Regions from separate parts of the Novosphingobium sp. ZW T3_23 genome, predicted to be linked through region 2. Evidence: riboswitches for the same ligand, from Rfam matches in the RefSeq annotation. Region 2 holds a riboswitch; each other region holds the start of a gene.
The links. Region 2 has a riboswitch for cobalamin ahead of ACI3K3_RS09505 (TonB-dependent receptor domain-containing protein). Riboswitches for the same ligand answer to the same signal wherever they lie in the genome.
Positions count from the first base shown of each region.

Region 1: it holds a riboswitch for cobalamin, as region 2 does, so the genes downstream of both, ACI3K3_RS17840 (TonB-dependent receptor plug domain-containing protein) here and ACI3K3_RS09505 (TonB-dependent receptor domain-containing protein) in region 2, are expected to answer to the same signal.
Region 3: it holds a riboswitch for cobalamin, as region 2 does, so the genes downstream of both, cobW (cobalamin biosynthesis protein CobW) here and ACI3K3_RS09505 (TonB-dependent receptor domain-containing protein) in region 2, are expected to answer to the same signal.

Region 1 is NZ_JBJDRF010000038.1:33,499-37,450, forward strand. It holds gene ACI3K3_RS17830 (DUF2891 domain-containing protein) at 1-916, shown strand, start outside; gene ACI3K3_RS17835 (dihydrodipicolinate synthase family protein) at 992-1,888, shown strand; cobalamin riboswitch at 2,020-2,266, shown strand; gene ACI3K3_RS17840 (TonB-dependent receptor plug domain-containing protein) at 2,479-3,952, shown strand, end outside.
Region 2 is NZ_JBJDRF010000013.1:20,243-24,194, forward strand. It holds gene ACI3K3_RS09500 (cell wall hydrolase) at 1-601, opposite strand, end outside; cobalamin riboswitch at 826-1,015, shown strand; gene ACI3K3_RS09505 (TonB-dependent receptor domain-containing protein) at 1,117-2,949, shown strand; gene ACI3K3_RS09510 (ABC transporter substrate-binding protein) at 2,946-3,947, shown strand; gene ACI3K3_RS09515 (FecCD family ABC transporter permease) at 3,944-3,952, shown strand, end outside.
Region 3 is NZ_JBJDRF010000009.1:4,194-8,145, forward strand. It holds gene cobN (cobaltochelatase subunit CobN) at 1-1,846, opposite strand, end outside; gene cobW (cobalamin biosynthesis protein CobW) at 1,846-2,895, opposite strand; cobalamin riboswitch at 3,085-3,330, opposite strand; gene ACI3K3_RS07375 (histidine phosphatase family protein) at 3,360-3,952, opposite strand, start outside.

The DNA of each region.
Region 1 (3,952 bases), on a different contig from region 2:
CCATGTGCTGAACGGACCGGAAGACGCGGAGACGCCCTCGGCACTCCACCCTGTGTTCCACGGCAGCTTCGACTGGCACAGCTGCGTGCACGGCTGGTGGCAGGTCATGCGGCTGCTGCGCCTGTTCCCCGACATGCCCGAAGCCGCCGCCATTCGCGCGCGGGCGGATACGATGCTGGTGCCGGAAATGATCGCGGGCGAGATCGCCTATCTGGCGCGCCCGCTGTCGCAGGGCTTCGAGCGCCCTTACGGCTGGGGCTGGCTGCTGGCGCTGCATCACGAACTCTCGCTGCATGAGCGCCAGGACTGGGCCGCGGCGCTCGCCCCGCTGGCCGCGATCTTCGCGCAGCGCTTCGAGGACCACCTTCCCAAGCTGACTTATCCGATCCGTCACGGCATCCACAGCAACTCGGCGTTCGCCCTGGTCCTGGCGCACGAATGGGCGAAGGGCCGGCGAGACGGTCTCGCCGCATTGATCGAAAGCCGCCTGCGCGACTGGTTCGGAGAAGACCGCGCCGCTCAGGCGTGGGAGCCGTCCGGCGACGAATTCCTCTCTCCCACGCTGACCGAGGCGCTGGCGATGAGCCGCGTCCTGCCTCCCGCCGAGTTTGCGACCTGGTTCGATGCCTTTCTGCCCGAGATTGCCGAAGGACGCCCGCAGACCCTGCTGGTGCCGGCCTTCGTTTCAGATCGGACCGACGGCAAGATCGCGCATCTCGACGGGCTAAACCTCAGCCGCGCCTGGTGCTGGAGACAAATCGCCGCGCGCCTGCCGCAGGCGCACTTCATCCACGATGCGGGGGAAGAGATCGCGCAGCGGCACCTGCAAGCCGCACTCCCCCACCTCGCCGGCGACTATATGGGCGAGCATTGGCTGGCGACATTCGCCCTGCTGGCTCTGGTACCTCCGGAGTAAGGATGACGCGCAAGACGCGTCCACGCGCCCGGTCTGCGCTTGATAATCTCTCCCCGACATACGAGGAGTAGTGTCATGACGCTATTCACCGGCCTTTCCGCGTTCCCGATCACCCCTGCCAACATCGACGGCATCGTCGATACCGATGCGCTGTCGGTTCTGGTCGAGCGTCTGGTTCATGCCGGTGTGGATTCGATCGGGGTGCTCGGCAGTACCGGCATCTATGCCTATCTGGATCGCTCCGAACGGATCCGCGCGACAGAAGCCGCCGTGGAAGCGGCGGCGGGCCGCACCCCGGTGATCGTTGGCGTCGGCGCCCTGCGAACCAGCTGGTCGCGGGATCTGGCGATCGCGGCCGAGCGCGCCGGCGCGGATGGCCTGCTGCTTGCGCCCATGTCCTATACCCCGCTGACACAGCAGGAGGCGCAAGAGCATTTCCGGGCCGTTTCCGAGGCGACGGCCCTGCCGATGTGCATCTACAATAATCCGGGAACGACCAATTTCCGCTTCTCCGACGAGCTGATTGCCGCGTTGGCGGCGATGCCGAATATGGCGGCCATCAAGATGCCGCTGCCGGGTGACGGCGATTACCGTGTCGAACTCCAGCGCCTCCGCGCCTCCACTCCCCGCGATTTCAAGATCGGCTACAGCGGTGACTGGGGCGCGGGAGATTCGCTGATCGCCGGGGGGGACGCCTGGTATAGCGTGGTCGCGGGTCTTCTCCCGGAGCAGGCGCTGGCCCTCGCCCGCGCGGCCATGTCCGGCGACATCGATCAGGCAGGCAGGCTGGATTCTGCGTTCGTCCCACTGTGGAACCTGTTCCGCGAGCATGGCAGCTTGCGGATCATGTATGAGGTGGGGCGCCGGCTTGGTCTGCCTCTCGAAGCCGCACCGCTTCCGCTCGGGCGCGTCGGTGCCGAGGTTGCCGCGATGGTCGATGATGCTTTGAACCACCTTACCGCCAGGTGCTGAGAGACTGTTTTGCGGTAATGCCGCCCTTCATCGAAGCGAGCATCGTCACCACGAAGGGCATCCATCAAATCCCGCTTGCGCGCAGTGCGCTCCCCGGCTAGCTCGCCTCATCCGTTTTCCCGGTGAGGGATGGCGGACAAGATCGCGCCGGTGCCTCGAAAGAGGCTTAAAATGGGAACACGGTGAGAGGGTTTCGACCCTCGAATCCGAGGCTGTCCCTGCAACTGTAAGCGGTGAGCGCGATACACATCACGCGGCAGGGCCAAGGCGCCTGCCGTAGCCACTGGGCCGGACGCTAAATCCTGCGAGGCCTGGGAAGGCCGTGTATCAAGCCATGACCCGCGAGCCAGGAGACCTGCCTGCGTCCGGTCGCTCTTGCTTTGGTCCAGGGGATGGCCGGGGCACGGTGTTTCTCCGTCTGAGCGACGAACCAGCGGCAGGGGCCGCACGGTGCGCTGAGCGGTCGTCCCTTCGTTATGGGCGCCCGGCCGGTCGATGCGCCGGCCTTTCGTGAACGCCGGTCGATGCCCGGCCGTTCGTGAACGGCAGACCCCTGCTTCGGATCGCATGGCGCTCGACAGGGGAATGAGATGAAGTTCGCTACAATTTCGCACACGGCGCTTGCCGTGGCGCTTGGTCTTGCCTGGAACACGCAGGCTTGTGCCGAGGAAACCGGTGAAGACGCCGGTGAGGATCGGGCCATCGTCGTCACCGGCACCAGCCTTGAGGAAACGCTGCCGCAGGAGCTTTCCCGCTACGGCAACGACGTGGTGACCGTGAGCGAAAAGCAGATCAAGGACAGCGGCGCGGTAGACGTGGTCAAGGCGCTGGAATCGGTGCCGGGCCTCTACATCCGCGCCCGCAACGGGCCGTTCACTTACGTCGATGTGTCGCTTCAGGGTTCGCGCACGCAGGACGTGCTCTGGACGATGGACGGCATCCGCCTCAACAACCGCCTCTATGGCGGAACATCGCCCAACGACACGCTTCCTGCCAGCATGATCGAGCGTATCGAGGTGCTGCGCGGCGGGGAGAGCCTGTTCTACGGCACGCAGGCTTCGGCGGGTGTCATCAACGTGGTGACGCGCGGCTTCACCGACGATTTCAACGGCCAGGTCAATGCCTCGGTGGATTCATGGGGCGGCACCACGGTAGATGGCTACTTGCGCGGCGCGGCGGCCAAGCACCGCTTCGTGGCCTATGCCTCGCACAACCGTTCGGAAGGCTACACGCCTTACAGCGCCTATCAGCCCAGCCTCACCGATCGTCATCTCGGCTACGACTTGTGGTCGGCGGGTCTCAAGTACCAGTACGACCTCGCCCCCGATCTGGCGCTCAATGCCCAATACCAGCACACCGAGGCCAACCTCGACAACCTCTCGCCCACGCGCATCCGCGAGAGCCGCAACGATCGCAACGAGGAAATCGCCAGCGTCCGCCTCGATTACACCGGCAGCGATGCCGTGCAGTTCTTCCTCAAGGGCTATTTCCATGACTGGAAGACCGCCTACGTCCAGATCCGCAATTCGCTTCCCGACCTGCAACCGCAAGTGATCTACCCGGCAGGCACGTTCTGGGGCTATCGCGACTGGGGCGGCAGCGCGGTGGTCAAGCTGCATCTCCATCCCGGCCTCGAATACCTGCTGGGCTACGACTTCCAGAACTTCAGCGGGCGTGACGACGTGCTGCTGATCGCGCCGACCAGCGAGCAGGTCCATGCCGGGATTTTCCAGGTCCGTACCACCGACGAGATTTCCTCGAAGGGCCGCCTTGCCGCGGGCCTGCGCTACAACCGCACGGACGGGGCGAAGAAGACGATCTGGAACGTGTCCGGCCGCTACGACTTTGCCGACCCGCTCTATGTCGAGGCGAACGGCGGCACTTCCTTCGTACTTCCGGATGCCTCGCAGCTCTATGGCAACGACCCCTGCTGCGAGATCGGCAACCCGAACCTGAGCCCGGAGCAGAGCCTCAACCTCAACCTCTCCGCGGGCGGAATTTTCCCGGCGGGCGCGGTCACGCTGGGCTGGAAGGCGACCTACTTCAATCGCCGCATCACCAACA
Region 2 (3,952 bases):
ATCCGTCGCAGGTGAAGGAGAACTGGCAGCCGGTCGGTCGCTCCGACCCCTGATAGACGACGCCGCAGACGGTCTTGGGATAGGCCGGATGCGCCACCCGGTTGAGCACGACTTGCGCCACCGCGCGCTGGCCGCCGTCGGGCTCGCTGGCGGCTTCGTAATAGATCGCGGCGGTGAGGCACTGGAGAGCGCGGCTGCGGTCCACGCCGGAATTGTCGATCCTGAGCGCGCGGGCGACGGGGCCGATGGCGCCGCCGTCCGCATCCGAATGAATGCCTTCCCCGACCTTGAGCACCGGCTGCTCGGCTTCGAGATAGTAATAGGCCGAGCCGGGGAAGCTGGCACCCGGTTGTTCGAACGGCATGGGCAGCACGGTCTGGTCGGCAGCGGTGGCGTCAGCGAAGGGGAACGGCTCCCATGCTGCAAGCGGCGGGGAAGCGAAGGCGGGGAGGGCGACCGCCACGAGCGAGGCGGCGCAGAGCGTCCACCGACGCCGCCTGCGCTGGAGCCGCTTGCGTCCGCCGCGCACGAAATTGCCCTGGAAATCACGCGGACGCGGTTCCCAGTTTTCGGTGCAGGATGGGCGGTTGGCGGCGGTCAATTCGGATCCTCTCGGTACGTCCTCGCATGAGGCGCCCTTCGCGCCTATCCTGCTTTGGTCCGCGCGGCACCCGCCGAGATGGGCCCGTCCCGAAGCGGCACAGGCGCGCGGGATAGCCTGAATCGCTTAAGACTCTCTTTGTGATTTCCCCCGGCGATACCGGAAGGTCACCCATCCGCCCCGCTTGCCAATCCCCCCGCTGCCCAGTATCGGCGCGATACGTCATGGGTGGCCCGGAGCCGGGCCCCAAGTCTTAGGACCTGGTGGGAATTTCGGCGCAAGTCGAAAAGCTGCCCCCGCAACTGTGACCGGGGAGCGCCCCTTCCACGCGATGCCACTGGGTCATACCGGGAAGGCGGGAGGCGGCGCGACGATCCGGGAGCCAGGAGACCTGCCTGTGACGGTCGTTCCGCAGCCGGGCGGGGTGTCCCGGCATGCAGCGAGCCCGCGCGCATGAGGAAAGGCGCGCGGCTCCGCCATGGACGGCACTTGTCGTTCAGGTTGGAGGAATACGCGTGAAATACCTGTTTATGCTGGGGACCGCACTCGCGGTCTCAACGCCTTTTGCCACCGCCGCACTGGCGGACGAAGCCGCAATCGATAATATCGTCGTCACCGCGACCCGCACCGAAACGCCCACGAGCGAGATCGGCCAGTCCGTCTCGGTCGTCACCCGCGAGGATATCGAGCGCACCCAGGCGGTCACCGCCACCGACGTGCTGGCGCGCCTGCCGGGCGTGACCTTCACCCAGTCGGGCGGCTTCGGCCAGCCCGCCAGCGTCTTCATCCGCGGCGCCGAGAACGCGCAGAGCCTGGTGCTGATCGACGGCGTGCGGATCAACGATCCGGGCGACGTGGGCGGCGGTTTCGACTTCGGCAGCCTGACGGTGGGCCAGTTCGATCGCATCGAAGTGGTGCGCGGATCGTCCGGCGTGCTCTGGGGCAGCCGGGCCATCGGCGGCGTGATCAACCTCATCACCGCGCGCCCGACCGATGAATGGACCGCGCGCGGGCAGGCGGAATACGGCTGGCGCGACCAGAAGCAGCTCGGCGCCTCGGCAGCGGGCAAACTGGGTCCGGTCGGCCTGACGCTGGGCGGCAACTGGCTCAAGGGTGACGGCTATTCCGCCTTCAACGAGCGCCGCGGTGGCACCGAAAAGGACGGCTTCGAAAGCAAGAGCGCCTATGCCCGCGCCGAAGTGCAGATCGTGGAGGGCCTTTCCGCCGACGCCGGAACCTATTGGACCAAGGCCAACTACGACTACGACAATACCGGGGCCGATGCCCTGAACGTGGGCATGAAGCGCGACACCGTGGGCTACGCTAACTTGCGCTACAAGGGCCTCGATGGCCGCCTCACCGCGCGGCTCGGCTATGGCCTTACCGATACGCGCCGCATCTCCGACGACGCGGTCTTCGGTCCCTTCACCACCAACGGCCGTAACGATCGCTTCGAGGGGCAGGTCTCCTACACCCCGATCGACATGGTCAGCGTGCTGGTCGGCGCCGAAACCGAGAAGCAGAAGTTCTCGGACAACTACGGCTCGAAGGATTCCACCTCGATCGACAGCGTCTTCGGCATGGTCACCCTGCGCCCGGTTACCGGCCTGACCCTGAACGGCGGCGTGCGCTATGACGACAATTCGGACTTCGGCAGCAAGACCACTTTCTCGGCCAACGGCGCCTGGGTGATCGGCGGCAGCGCGGAAGCCCCGATCCTGCGCGCCAGCTATGGCGAGGGCTTCAAGGCGCCGTCGCTCTACCAGCTCTACACCAACGCCGGCTTCCGCGCGCTCGATCCCGAGACGTCGAAGTCCTGGGACGTGGGCGTGGAGCAGCCTTTCGCGGATGGCCACGGCACGTTCTCGGTCACCTACTTCGATCGCAAGACGAAGAACCTGATCGACTACGATCTGGCCGCGTGGAACTACTACAATGTCGGCCGCGCCCGCGCCAAGGGCGTGGAACTGGGCATGCAGGCGACCGACTGGGAGGGCTTCGACATGAGCCTTTCGGCCACCTACCTCGACGCCACCAACGAGATCACCGGCGCGCGCCTGGCCCGTCGCCCCAAGACCAACCTCTATGCCAGCCTCGACAAGCGCTGGGCGGCGGGCTTCCGCCTTGGCGCCGATCTGCGCGTGGGCGGCGGACGCTACGATGACGTCGCCAACGTCAATTATCTCGGCGGAAACGTCGTGGTCGGCCTGCGCACCGCCTATGATGTGACGCAGAATATCCAGGTCTACGGCCGTATCGAGAACCTGTTCGACGAGCATTACGAAGTCGTGCGGACATACGGCACGCCCGGACGCGCGGCTTATGCCGGGGTTCGGGTGAAGATGTGATCCTGTCGTCTGCCCTGACGACCGCGGTTGTACGGGGCAGGCGCAAGGCCCGGCGGTTCCTTGTCGTGCTGGCTCTGGCCGGCTCGGCAATACTGGCGGGCTGCGGGGGCGGTGGCACCACCGAGGCCGCCCCCGCGGAACCGCCCGGCGGAAGGCCAGCCTCCGGCGGAAGGACAGCCTCCGGCGGTTCCGGGCCGACGATCGTCTCGCTCAACCCCTGCACCGATGCGATCCTGGCCGAAGTGACCGGGCCGGGGCAGCTGCTGGCCATCTCCAGCTATAGCCACGATCCCGAAAGCAGCTCCATGCCCATGGCGGAGGCCGGGCGTTTTCGCGCGATCTCCGGGACCGTGGAGGAAGTGGCGACGATCCATCCGCGCGTGGTGGTGGCCAGCGCCTTCCTCGATCCCGCCAGCGAGGCGGCGTTTCGGCGGCTGGGGTACCGGCTGGTCAAGATGCCGATCGCCCCCGACCTCGCCTCCGCGCGCGAGCAGGTGCGCGAACTGGCGCGGCTGGCGGGCCATGCCGGGAAGGGCGAGAAGCTCGTCGCGCGGATCGACGCTGCCGTGGCCCGCAACGCGCCGCCGCCTGCGTGGCGACAGATTCCGGCACTGGTGTGGGAATCCGGTGGACTTGTCGCCGGAGACCGGACCCTGATCGTTGACATGATGAGGCACACGGGCTTTACGAATGTTGCCGGCGCGCGAGGTCTTTCCCAGGCCGATTACCTGCCTCTGGAGAACGTGCTGGCGGACCCGCCGCGCGTGGTCTTCGCGGTGGGCGATCCGCTCGCCGAGGAGGATCGAATGCTGCACCATCCGGCGCTTTCCGCGCTGAAGAGTACCCGGCGGTTCCAGCTCAGCCGTTCCATCCTGTGGTGTGGCGGACCTACCATTCCGCGCGCGCTGGACGAGCTGGCGGCGGCCCGCCGGGCTTACGTCCTGTCGCGGCATTTGTCGCAGGCGCCGCACTCAGGGACGTCTTCGCCCCGGCCATGAACCTG
Region 3 (3,952 bases), on a different contig from region 2:
GGGTGAGGTGGTCGATCACCACCGCGCCGATGCGGCGCTTGGCCTGCGTGCCTTCGCCGGGATCGTTGACGATGAAAGGATAGAGTTGCGGCAGCGGCCCGGCGCAGATCTCCGGGAAGCACTCGCGCGAAAGCGAGATCGCCTTGCCGGGCAGCCATTCCAGATTGCCGTGCTTGCCGACATGGACCAGCGCCTGCGCGCCGAAATCCTGCGCCAGCCAGACGTGGAAGGCGAGGTAGGCGTGCGGCGGCGGCAGGGCCGGGTCGTGATAGCTGGCCTTGGGATCGATGTTGTAGCCGCGCGCGGGCTGCACTGCGATGGCCAGATTACCGAAGCGGTGTACCGGCAGGCGGAATGCGCCGTCCCGTACGAAGGGATCGGCGGATGGCTCGCCCCAGCGCTCGACCATGGCCTTCCGCGCGCTTTCGGGCACGGCCGCAAAGGCGGCTTCGTAGGCAGGGAGCGGCAACGAGACTTCGCCCCCGCGTTCCAACGATGTGCGGTCCAGCGAGGTGAGGTCGTTGGTCACGCCGCCGGTCATGATCCGCATCAGCGCCGCGCCGTCCCTTGGCGCTGCTCCGGTGTCGTACCCCGCCTCGGCTAGCGCGGCGATGATCGCGGCGGTGCTGGCAGGCGTGTCGAGGCCGACACCATTGCCGATACGCCCGTCGCGGTTGGGATAGTTCGCCAGCACCAGCGCCACGCGGCGCTCGGCAGGGACTGTGCGGCGCAGGCTGGCCCAACCGGCGGCAAGATCGGCAACGAAAGCCACGCGATCCGGTGCGACGCGGGGGACGACGATGCCGCACTGGGTCACTTCGTCGAAGCGCTCGGCGGCCTTGAAGGCGACGGCGCGGGTGAAGATACGCCCGTCCACTTCGGGCAGCGCCACGTTCATGGCGAGATCGCGCGGGCCGAGGCCGCGCGCTGCCCCCTGCCAATCCGCTTCCTCCACGCCCGCGAAGGCGACTTGCAGGATCGGGCAGTTCGCTTTTTCGAGAATGCCGGGCTTGCGGTCGTCGCCTGCCGAGGAGGAGGCGAAGCTGGTGGCGTTGACGATCACGTCGGGTGCGATCTCGCCAAGCAGTCCGCCCAGCCAATCCACCGCAAAAGGTTCGCGCAGCGCACGGACGTGGACGGCGGCGACGTTGAAACCGCGCTGGCGCAACGCCGCGATCATGGCGTCCACCGCGTCGAGCGTGCCCGCGATCATCAGCGCGCGGTAGAACACCAGCAGCACCAGCGGACGGCCTTCGGTCCAGCCTGCCTGCACGTCGGCAAGGCCCGCGCGCTTCGTCCCCGCGAGATAGAGCCCCGCATCGGCCACCGGCACAGGATCGTCGGGCTCTCCCGCATCATGGCCGATGGTCCGGGCCGCCGTGCGCAGGAACGAGAGGGCATTGGCCGTGCCGCCCTGCCGCAGATAGTCGCGCATCCGTTCGCACACCTCGGCGGGGAGGGTGGAAGCGCGATCGAGCGCCGGATCGGCCTCTCGCCCGTCAGCGATGGCGGCGAAGGCAATGCCGTTTTCGCGCGCGACGCGGGCGATCTCGTCGATGCCGTAGCCCCAGTAGCTCTTGCCGCCGAGCAGGATCACGCAGACGAATTTAGCCTGCGCGATCACTTTCTCGACATAGAGGTCGATCGAGTAAGGGTGGCGCAGTTGCAGCAGGTTCGCGAGGCGGACGCTGGGAGCATCGAAGGGCAACCGCGCCGCCGCCCCCGCAAAGCAGGCAAGTTCGCTGTCCGCCACGGTGAGGATCACCATGTCGCCGGGAGACTGGTCGAGATCGATTGCCTCCTCGCCGTTGGAGATCGTCCCCGGCGTGGCGGAGAGCAGGTGCATCAGGCGTCCACGGTGCCGAGAACTTCGGCAAGCCCCGCCTCGATGGCAGTGCGGTCCAGCCCCTTCTGGCCGATGACGACAAGCTGGGTGCGGCGCGCTTCCTGCGGCAGCCATGCGCGGTCGTAGAAGTGCTGGATACGCGGGCCAACGGCCTGCACGATCAGGCGGCTCGGCTTACCGCCAACGGAGACCATGCCCTTCACGCGGAGCACGTCATGCTCCGCGATCAAGCTCTTCAGGCGCGCGAGCAGCGCGTCGAGATCGGCCACATCACCGCCGGATACGACGAAGCTGTCGAAGTCGTCATGGTCGTGATCCTCGTCCAGCCCGTCGATGTGCGAGGGGCGGGAATCGAGGTCGTCCTCGGCAGCGGCGGTGATGCCCAGCAGCGCGGCGATGTCGACCGCGCCGTGGTCCGCGCGCACGATCTTCACGCCGGGGCGCGTTTCGGCCAGAACCAGCGTTTCGACATGGGCGAGGGCCTCGGCATCGACGAGGTCGGTCTTGTTGAGCACCACCATGTCCGCGCAGCCGAGCTGTTCCTCGAACAGTTCCTCCAGCGGGCTTTCGTGGTCCAACATTGGATCGGCGGCGCGCGCGGCGGCAAGGGCGATCTCGTCGGTGGCGAACCGGCCGGCGGCCACGGCATCGGCGTCGATCAGCGCGACCACGCCGTCCACGGTGGCGCGGGTGCGGATGTCGGGCCACTGGAAGGCCTTCACCAGCGGCTTGGGCAAGGCGAGGCCGCTGGTCTCGATGATGATGTGGTCGGGCTTGTTCTCGCGGTCGAGCAGCTTCTGCATGGTGGGCAGGAAGTCGTCGGCGACGGTGCAGCAGATGCAGCCGTTGGCCAGTTCGACGATGTCGTCCTCCGGGCAGGCCTCGTCGTTGCAGCCCTTCACCAGCTCGCCGTCCACGCCGACATCGCCGAACTCGTTGATGATGAGCGCGAGGCGGCGGCCCTTGGCGTTCTGGAGCAAGTGTCGGATCAGCGTAGTCTTGCCCGCGCCGAGGAAGCCGGTGATGACGGTAGTGGGAACTTTGCTCATGGTTCGTCTCCCGCGCGCCAGCGACCTGAAACGGCGGGGCTTCCTCATCGCACGCGCGACGATTGCGGCACGCCGCGCCGGACCGGCGCACGGGCGCCCGACGTGTCATGCCGCCGCGGCCCCGGCCGCATGCATCACGTCGCTCAGACGGAAGGATTACCGTGCCTTGGCCATTCCCTGGACCCGGGCAAGAGCGACATCGACGCCGGCAGGTTTCCTGGCTCGCGGGTCACAGCACGATGCACGGCCTTCCCAGGCCCCGCATGACTTAGCGTCCGGCCCAGTGGCTGCGGCGGAAACCCTTGTCCCACCGCCGATGTGCATCGCGCTCGCCGCTTACAGTTGCAGGGACAGCCCCGGATCGGGATGGCGGACCATCCTTACCGTGTTCCCGTATTAAGCCCCTTGCGGGGCACCGGCGCGATCTTCTGCCGAAGCGCGTGAGCGCCTCGACCGTCCGGCGATTAGCTGGGCACGCTCTCGCTCGCAACCCCCTGAGTGACAGGCCCCAGCGACTGCAATCGCCATGTCTGGTTGAACGAGAGGGTGGTTCGGGAGAGCGGCGCCACATCCACGGCGAGCGTAGCCCGCAGCGGCATGTCGAGCGCATGGGCAAGCGCGGCGCGGACGATCATGGGATGGGTGACGGCGCAGACGGAATCCTGCCGCGCCGCGATACCGTCCATCCAGGTTCCTACGCGGAGGCGGGCCTGCTCCATCGTTTCCCCTCCTGGCGTTCCCCTTGTCGGGTCCGCAAGCCAGAGCGCCAGCGCGCCGGGTTCCGCAGCCTCGATTTCAGCGAAGGAACGCCCGCTCCAATCGCCATGGCGAAGGTCGGAGAGAGCAATGTCGTCATCGGCAACCAAACCCATCGCCGAGGCGGTCTCGGCGGCGGAGCGAGAGGGGCTTCGATAGGCTGCGGCCCGAAAGCGCTCCGGCAGTGGTAGGCGCCTCGCGTCCCGCGCACCGGCGGCATCCAGTGGTTCGGCGGGATCGGGGAAACGGCCCTGGCGGCTCGACGCGGTGCCGGCGATGCAGATGAGCAGAAGCGTGGTTG